One region of the Bacillus sp. UNC322MFChir4.1 genome, then DNA from elsewhere that is predicted to be linked to it. Evidence: riboswitches for the same ligand, from Rfam matches in the RefSeq annotation. Region 1 holds a riboswitch; the other holds the start of a gene.
The links. Region 1 has a riboswitch for magnesium ahead of ilvA (threonine ammonia-lyase IlvA). Riboswitches for the same ligand answer to the same signal wherever they lie in the genome.

Region 1 (3,758 bases):
ATGTTGATGCTGCCGTTATCGCTCTACTTGGCGCTGTCCTTTTAATGCTAATCGGTGTAAAAGAGCACGAAATAGAAAATGTATTTGCGCATATTGAATGGGTAACGATTTTCTTCTTTGCAGGTTTATTCGTTCTTGTCGGTGCACTTGTTGATATCGGGCTTATTTCCTCACTTGCCAAAAAAGTATTGGACGTAACAAATGGAGATATCGGCTACGCATCTATCTTAATTTTATGGGTATCCGGCGGCGCTTCTGCCACAATTGATAACATTCCATTTGTCGCAACAATGATTCCGCTTATTCAAAACTTAGCAAGCGGGCTTGGACTCGGGGCAGATTCTCCGCAAGTCGAAGTATTATGGTGGGCGTTATCACTTGGAGCTTGCTTAGGAGGAAACGGTACGCTAATTGGTGCTTCTGCCAACGTCGTTGTAGCAGGAATTGCCAAACGTGAAGGATGCGGTTTCTCTTACATGGATTTCTTAAAAATTGGGTTACCACTAACAATTGTTGCACTACTTTTATCACATGCATATATTTATTTACGTTATTTAATGTAAAAAGGTTTGCGGCATAAGCTGCAAACCTTTCTTTTTCACCAAAAGATACCGATAATTGCAAGAGCACCTAAAATTAAGCCTCCAACTTCTCCAACCATTTTTGGTGTCCATTCGATTCCTTTTTTCATTTGCACAACTGGCCTTTCATGCCGCAGTTGCTGCACCTCTGCTTGGAGTTGATGAATAGAACCATGCAACTCTTTCACAAGCTCCTTTAGTTCTACAATTTCTTCTTCAGCTGACTTCCTTTTTTCTAAATTCATTTTCAAGACTCCTTTTAAATTAATAGATTAAATAATGTCGGATTGTGATTGATTTCCATATAATGTATTCCCTTTTCTTCCATCCTTCTAATAAGAGGCTCATAATCTTCTTTCTGCTGTAACTCAATTCCAACTAGTGCCGGACCATTATCTTTATTATTCTTCTTCGTATATTCAAAACGAGTAATATCATCATGTGGTCCGAGTACGTTATCTAGAAACTCACGTAACGCCCGGGGCCGCTGCGGGAAATTAATAATAAAATAATGCTTTAATCCCTCATAAATTAAAGATCTTTCCTTTGTTTCTTGCATCCGATCAATATCATTATTGCCGCCACTTACGATACAAACAACTGTCTTTCCGCGAATTTCATCTCTGTATAAATCAAGCGCCGCAATTGGCAATGCACCAGATGGTTCTGCTACAATCGCATTTTTATTATAAAGTTCAAGTAATGTTGTACATACTTTCCCTTCCGGTACAGCAACAATATCATCCAATATGCGTTTACAAATTTCATATGTAAGATGACCAACTTGTTTAACCGCTGTTCCGTCCACAAATGAATCAATGTGTGGAAGCGTAACAACCTCTCCTTGTGCAAATGCCTCTGTCATCGAAGCCGCTCCTTCTGGTTCCACTCCAACAATTTTCGTTAAAGGACTAATCCCTTTTATGTATGTTCCAACTCCCGCTGCTAAGCCTCCTCCGCCAATTCCCATAAACATATAATCAATCGTACAATCCGTATCATGTAAAATTTCTACACCAATCGTTCCTTGTCCTGCAATAACCCTTGGATCATCAAACGGATGAATAAATGTTAATCCAAACTCTTCACAATATTTGACAGCTTGCCTATATGAGCTGTCAAATGTATCTCCTTGCAATATTACTTCTACGTAATCTCCACCGAAAAAGCGTACTTGTGATACCTTTTGACTTGGTGTTGTATTTGGCATAAAAATCTTTGCTGGAATTTGTAATTTATGACATGTATAAGCTACGCCTTGTGCATGATTACCAGCGCTAGCGCAGACAATCCCTTTTTTTAAATCTTCTATCGGTAAACTACTAATACAGTTATAGGCACCTCGTATTTTAAAAGAACGAACAACCTGTAAGTCCTCTCGTTTTAAATAGACGTTACATTGATATTTCTCAGATAAAATGGGATCACGTTCTAAAGACGTATTTCGAATCACATCTTTTAGCGTATTATAAGCTACGAGAATATCTTCAATTTTGATCATTTCTTTCACATTTTTCATATCTTTGACCGCCTCACTGTATAATTTAAAAAAGTTTTGCTTTACATTATACAGAATAATCTAAATTTTTAAAACGTTGTTCAAATAAAAATAAATCAACATACTCACTATGTTGATTCATCCTCACATGATGGCGTTTCCACTTTTATTATATTACTCTTTGAAATGTAAAAAATTATTTCCCTTATCTATTTAGTCCAGCTTAAGTAAAGTCTTAATCCGACAGTACCTATTCTACCCATTGGCGTCTTTCGTCATTTCCGGGCAGTTGCCCCCACCTATCTTCTTCGTTTCTCTCTCAATCCTAAGGTAGGGGTCTTACTGCCCACGAATAGCTGGGTAAGGGTGGACCTACACCTTGTTACCTTTCTTTGTTTTAAAACTGTGCGCGTGGCAGGAAAAAACTCTGACCGCTCCTATCCATAGCCAGTCCCTCCCAGGCCATTAAAAAAATGCTATTCTGTCGTTTTTTTCATAGAGTGACTGAGTAGTTACTAAGTTTTTTAATTTTTTGTTCGTTTCGTTAAAATGATAAAGCTAAGCATCGCACCAATATGACAACAAACAATTGTTACTCCCATTGGTACAGCTGTCTGCTCTCCTTGAATGCCAACTAAAGGTGCTACTACAGCGCCAGAGATAAAAGGTAACAGTCCTAATAGTGCTGCAGCGCTTCCCGCCGCTTTTTGCTGATTTTGCATCGCTAACGTAAATCCAGTTGTCCCAACAATCCCTACGCTAGAAACAATCATAAAGAAGCAGATTAATACTCCTATTAAAGAAGGGACCAGCAAAATAACCAGAAGTAGCATTGTACCCCCGAATAAAGCCAAAAGAAGTCCTGTTACTAATAAGGTACGTTCTTTCATTTTTCCTGCTAAACGCCCTGTGACTTGCGATGCCATGATTATCCCAAAACCGTTAATTGCAAAAAATAAACTATATAATTGCGGCGAAGCACCAAAAATATTTTGAATGACAAACGGTGAACCTGAAATATAAGCAAACATCGCTGCTGTAATAAATCCTTGCGAAAGTGCATAGCCCATAAATATACGATCTTGTAGTAAGCGTTTATAATGTGATAAACTCTCTCCCCATCCACCTGCGGTTCTTTTTTCTTCATGCAACGTTTCTGGCAATATAAAAATAACACTTAACAACATAAGCCCACTTACTATACTTAATACAATGAATACCCAGTGCCAAGAAGCAAAGCTTAAAATTTGTCCCCCAATAATAGGTGCGAAGATTGGAGCAGCTCCGTTCACTAACATTAAAGCAGCAAAGAATTTCGTAAGCTCTGAACCCGTGTATAAATCTCTCACAATCGCACGTGAAAGTACAATCCCCGCTGAACCAGCTGCCCCTTGAATAAAGCGTAATACAATAAGTATCCAGACAGACGGTGTTAGTGCACAAAAGAATGAAGTAACTGCATAAATAACAAGACCAATTATAAGCGGTTTTTTCCTTCCTTGACGATCACTCCAAGCGCCGACCCACAATTGTCCTAACGCAATCCCTAACAAACATGCAGTTAAACTTAACTGTGTAAGTGCACTTGTCGCATGCAAATCGTCTGTTAAAGCCGGAAAAGCAGGAAGGTACATATCAATAGAAAGCGGTCCAATCGCAGATAAACTTCCGAGAATAAT
Region 2 (3,758 bases), on a different contig from region 1:
TTTTATACGAATGAAGAACGACAATGGATTAAAGAATATATGCTTCCTACATACTTAGAACCAGATCAATTCTTAAGAAAGAGTTCTTTTGTTCAAAAACCTTCGTTTGGTAGAGAAGGTGATACGGTTACAATTCGTGACAAAGATACAAAGGTTGTAATTCAAAATGCATATCAAACATATAAAAAAGAACTCCCTGTATTTCAAGAGTACATAAAGCTTCCAGTTTTTTCTTTTGAGACTGAAAAAGGGAACGAAGAGCTATCGTATGTGTTTGGCTCGTTTTTAATTGCTGGGAAAGCAAGTAGTATTGGTATACGTGCTGGTGAAAAAATTACGGGAAATGAATCTTATTATTTACCTGTTGGGATTAAAAAGGAGGGTTATAAATGATGAACTTTTTACTTTATTTAGCAGTTTCACTCGGTCTTTTATGTATCGGTCTGTTTCTAATGGAAGTGACAACAAAAGTGAAGGAATTTTCATTAATGGCTAAAGGGAATCGTGCAGCAAGCTACGCACTTGGAGGAAGGCTTCTTGGTCTTGCTATCGTTTTGTATTCGGCTACTGCTCATTCTGTTTCACTAATGGATATGGCTTTATGGGGAGGGATTGGAATTTTAGCACAAATCGTTGTATTTTATTTAGCCGAATTGTGCACACCGCGTTTTAACATTAATCAAAGCATCGAAGAAGATAACCAAGCCGTCGGAATTTTCCTTATGTTTTTATCAATTTCTATCGGAATTGTGATTGCTGGGTGTTTAACATATTAAAAAACCATAAAAATTAGTATTAGAATAAGAGTGTTTCGAGTCTAAATCGCTTTCTATATAAATTAGTTTTACTTTTTCGATATATAAGTTGCGACTATGCAAAAGAAAAGGAGTCTGCACTTGGTTTCTCCTTTTCTTTTACATTGCGTCTGGCCCACCGAAAAAGAATGGTTTTATGTCGTTATTAATTTGGATTTATATAAAAAATACTTGTTGTAACAAAAAAAGTTTGAATTCAAAGTGTTGACATCTATTTTAAATAGGAGTAACATTTTTCTTGTAACTAAATATGTCTCTGTTAGGTGAGGCTCCTGTATAGAGAGATGCTACTGCCCAAAAATGTCGAGAGACGCCAATGGGTCAACAAGAATGATCGAATTAAGGTCTTTTTTAATGTAGCTGGTTAAGAACCTATGCTATACAGTGCTAAAGCTCGGCGAGGGAGAGGTGCAATTGTTTTTAATATAGGCTACATGATATGTAGTTGTATTAAACGTTGCTTATTTATGTATGTTCAGACCTTTACTCGCTCTCGGGTAAAGGTCTTTTTTATTACGGTGTATCAATTATACATAGCTAAAAATAATCATTTGAGGAGGTGAGGAGCAATGTCAGCTTCGGACTCGGTTCCGTTACCCAGGTATTTCGAAAATAGAATGTGTGATGTAGGTAGGAAACGACTTGTTCCTCCCTCTATATCTGTAAATAGATAAATTGAGAAACAATGAGTTTCTTCCTGCATGTGCGAAGGAGGAGACGGACGATGTTATATGTAAACAAACGAGAGGGAATTATAAATAATATTACTCATAAAAAAACGATAAAAGTGCAAGAGGTTTTACAAAAGAATAATGAAATGCTAATGGAAGTCGCGATTCGAGATGTAAAATCTGTATACGCTTATTTTAAAACAACAAGAAATGGCCTTTCTGTTAAAGAGGCAAAAAGACGAATTGTACAATATGGGAAAAATGAACGATATGTGAATAAAAAAGTGATGTTGACTCATATGGTGATGAAGTTGATGGGAATAGTAAATCTGTTTGAAAAGGAAGCAAATCAAACGAACGCAAAAACAGTTACTGTTTTAAGAGTGGCAAATGATAAAGTGAATGGGATAGATAAAGATTCTGAGATGATGAATATTCCAATAGAAGAATTAGTCCCAGGAGATGTGATTTGCCTTTCAGCAGGTGATACTGTACCAGCTGATGCACGCATTATTTATGCAAAAGATGTACTAGTTGATGAATCTCCTTTATCGGGAAAAGAGATACTTGTAGAAAAGTATGAAAGCTGTTATCATATTGAAAAAAAACGATTTATGCCATTAAAACGCATAAAAGACTATAATCCACTTTGTCTTGAAAATTTATGCTATCAAGGTACTCATGTCGTTAGTGGCACAGCAAAAGCAGTTGTTGTTTCGACCGGAAATAATACGTATGTGGAACTATTACATCAATGCTGTAAGTAATATTTATGGATGCTAAATAAAGCAAATCATTGTATAATAAAAATTACAATCATTATTTGATTATACAACCTTGCGTCATGACGTGAGGTTTTTATTTTTGTCATTAGGAGATGGATTATGAAAAAAGTATTATTAGTAGATGGTATGGCATTGTTATTTCGTGCCTTTTATGCAACAAGTGTGTACGGACAATTTATGAAAAGACAAGATGGCATTCCGACGAACGGGATACATGGTTATATGAAGCATTTATTAACAGCAGCTAGTACAATTGAGCCGACTCATATCGTAACGTGCTGGGATATGGGGAGTACAACGTTTCGAACAGAAGCATTTTCAAATTATAAGGCAAATCGCGGAGCACCGCCAGAAGAATTAATTCCACAATTTGATCTAGTGCAAGAAATGACTACGCATTTGTCTGTCCCAGTTATTGGTATGAAAGGATATGAAGCTGATGACTGTATTGGGACATTAGCTAAAACATATCAACATGAAGCAGAAGTATTTATTTTAACAGGTGATACAGATTTACTACAGCTTGTTGATACAAAAATTACAGTTATGCTTCTTCGAAAAGGAATTGGAAATTATGAATTTTACACGCCTGGAAAAATCATGGAGGAAAAAGGCGTAGAGCCGTGGCAAATTGTTCATGCAAAGGCATTTATGGGTGATTCAAGTGACAACTATCCAGGTGTTAAAGGCATTGGTGAAAAGACTGCCTATAAGCTTATTCAAGAGCACGGAACAGTTGCAGGTGTCTTAGAAAACATTACATTATTAACAAAAGCACAGCGCACAAAAATTGAAAGTGACTTAGATAATTTGCACATGTCACTACAACTTGCACAAATTCATTGTGAAGTGCCAATTTCTTGCCAATTAGAAGAAGCATTTCACACAATAGATAAGGAAAAAATACATTTCGTTTGTGAGAAAATGCACTGGGGCAGACCAGAAATGTTTGTAAATATGCTATAGAAAAAGGCTTTTGAAAAGAACTTATATTAGAGATAACGCCCGATCAAATTCGTAATTTGATCGGGCGTTATTATTTATATAAAGATAAATGGTAACTACTCAGTCACTCTATAAAAAAAGGCGGAAAAGTATTTTTTTAAATGGCCTGGGAGGGACTGGCCATACATAGAAGCGGTTAGGACCTATTTCTGCCACATGCAATGTTTAAAACACAAGGAGAAAGCAAGTGGTGGTTATGCTTTGCTCTACACAGCAGCTTATATGTTGAAAAATGAAAAAGATGTATCTAGAGCTGGTTTCTACAATTGTGAAGTTTCTTTAGAAAGATAGTAAATAAGCTGTTTATAAATTTATCCCGCATTAACGGGCAGTAATACTCCCACTTCAAAATTCAGCGAAAGCATTGTCCAGCTCCAGCGGCAGAATCTCCAGTCGTTTCGCCCCCTCGGACGAGGCAAAAAGCGCCTCTTTGTCAGGGGCTCCAACGCCCTGCGATTCTGAGCGAGCCGCTTCCGCTTTTC

Region 2: it holds a riboswitch for magnesium, as region 1 does, so the genes downstream of both, BR72_RS17405 (P-type ATPase actuator domain-containing protein) here and ilvA (threonine ammonia-lyase IlvA) in region 1, are expected to answer to the same signal.

What each region holds. Positions count from the first base shown of each region.
Region 1 covers NZ_JQKQ01000012.1:69,459-73,216, forward strand. Annotated here, with positions in the region: gene BR72_RS05635 (ArsB/NhaD family transporter) at 1-563, shown strand, start outside; gene BR72_RS05640 (hypothetical protein) at 599-826, opposite strand; gene ilvA (threonine ammonia-lyase IlvA) at 841-2,100, opposite strand; M-box (ykoK) riboswitch at 2,302-2,367, opposite strand; gene BR72_RS05650 (multidrug effflux MFS transporter) at 2,604-3,758, opposite strand, start outside.
Region 2 covers NZ_KN050809.1:30,031-33,788, reverse strand. Annotated here, with positions in the region: gene BR72_RS17415 (glutathionylspermidine synthase family protein) at 1-393, shown strand, start outside; gene BR72_RS17410 (DUF350 domain-containing protein) at 390-776, shown strand; M-box (ykoK) riboswitch at 1,064-1,229, shown strand; gene BR72_RS17405 (P-type ATPase actuator domain-containing protein) at 1,540-2,253, shown strand; gene BR72_RS17400 (5'-3' exonuclease) at 2,371-3,237, shown strand.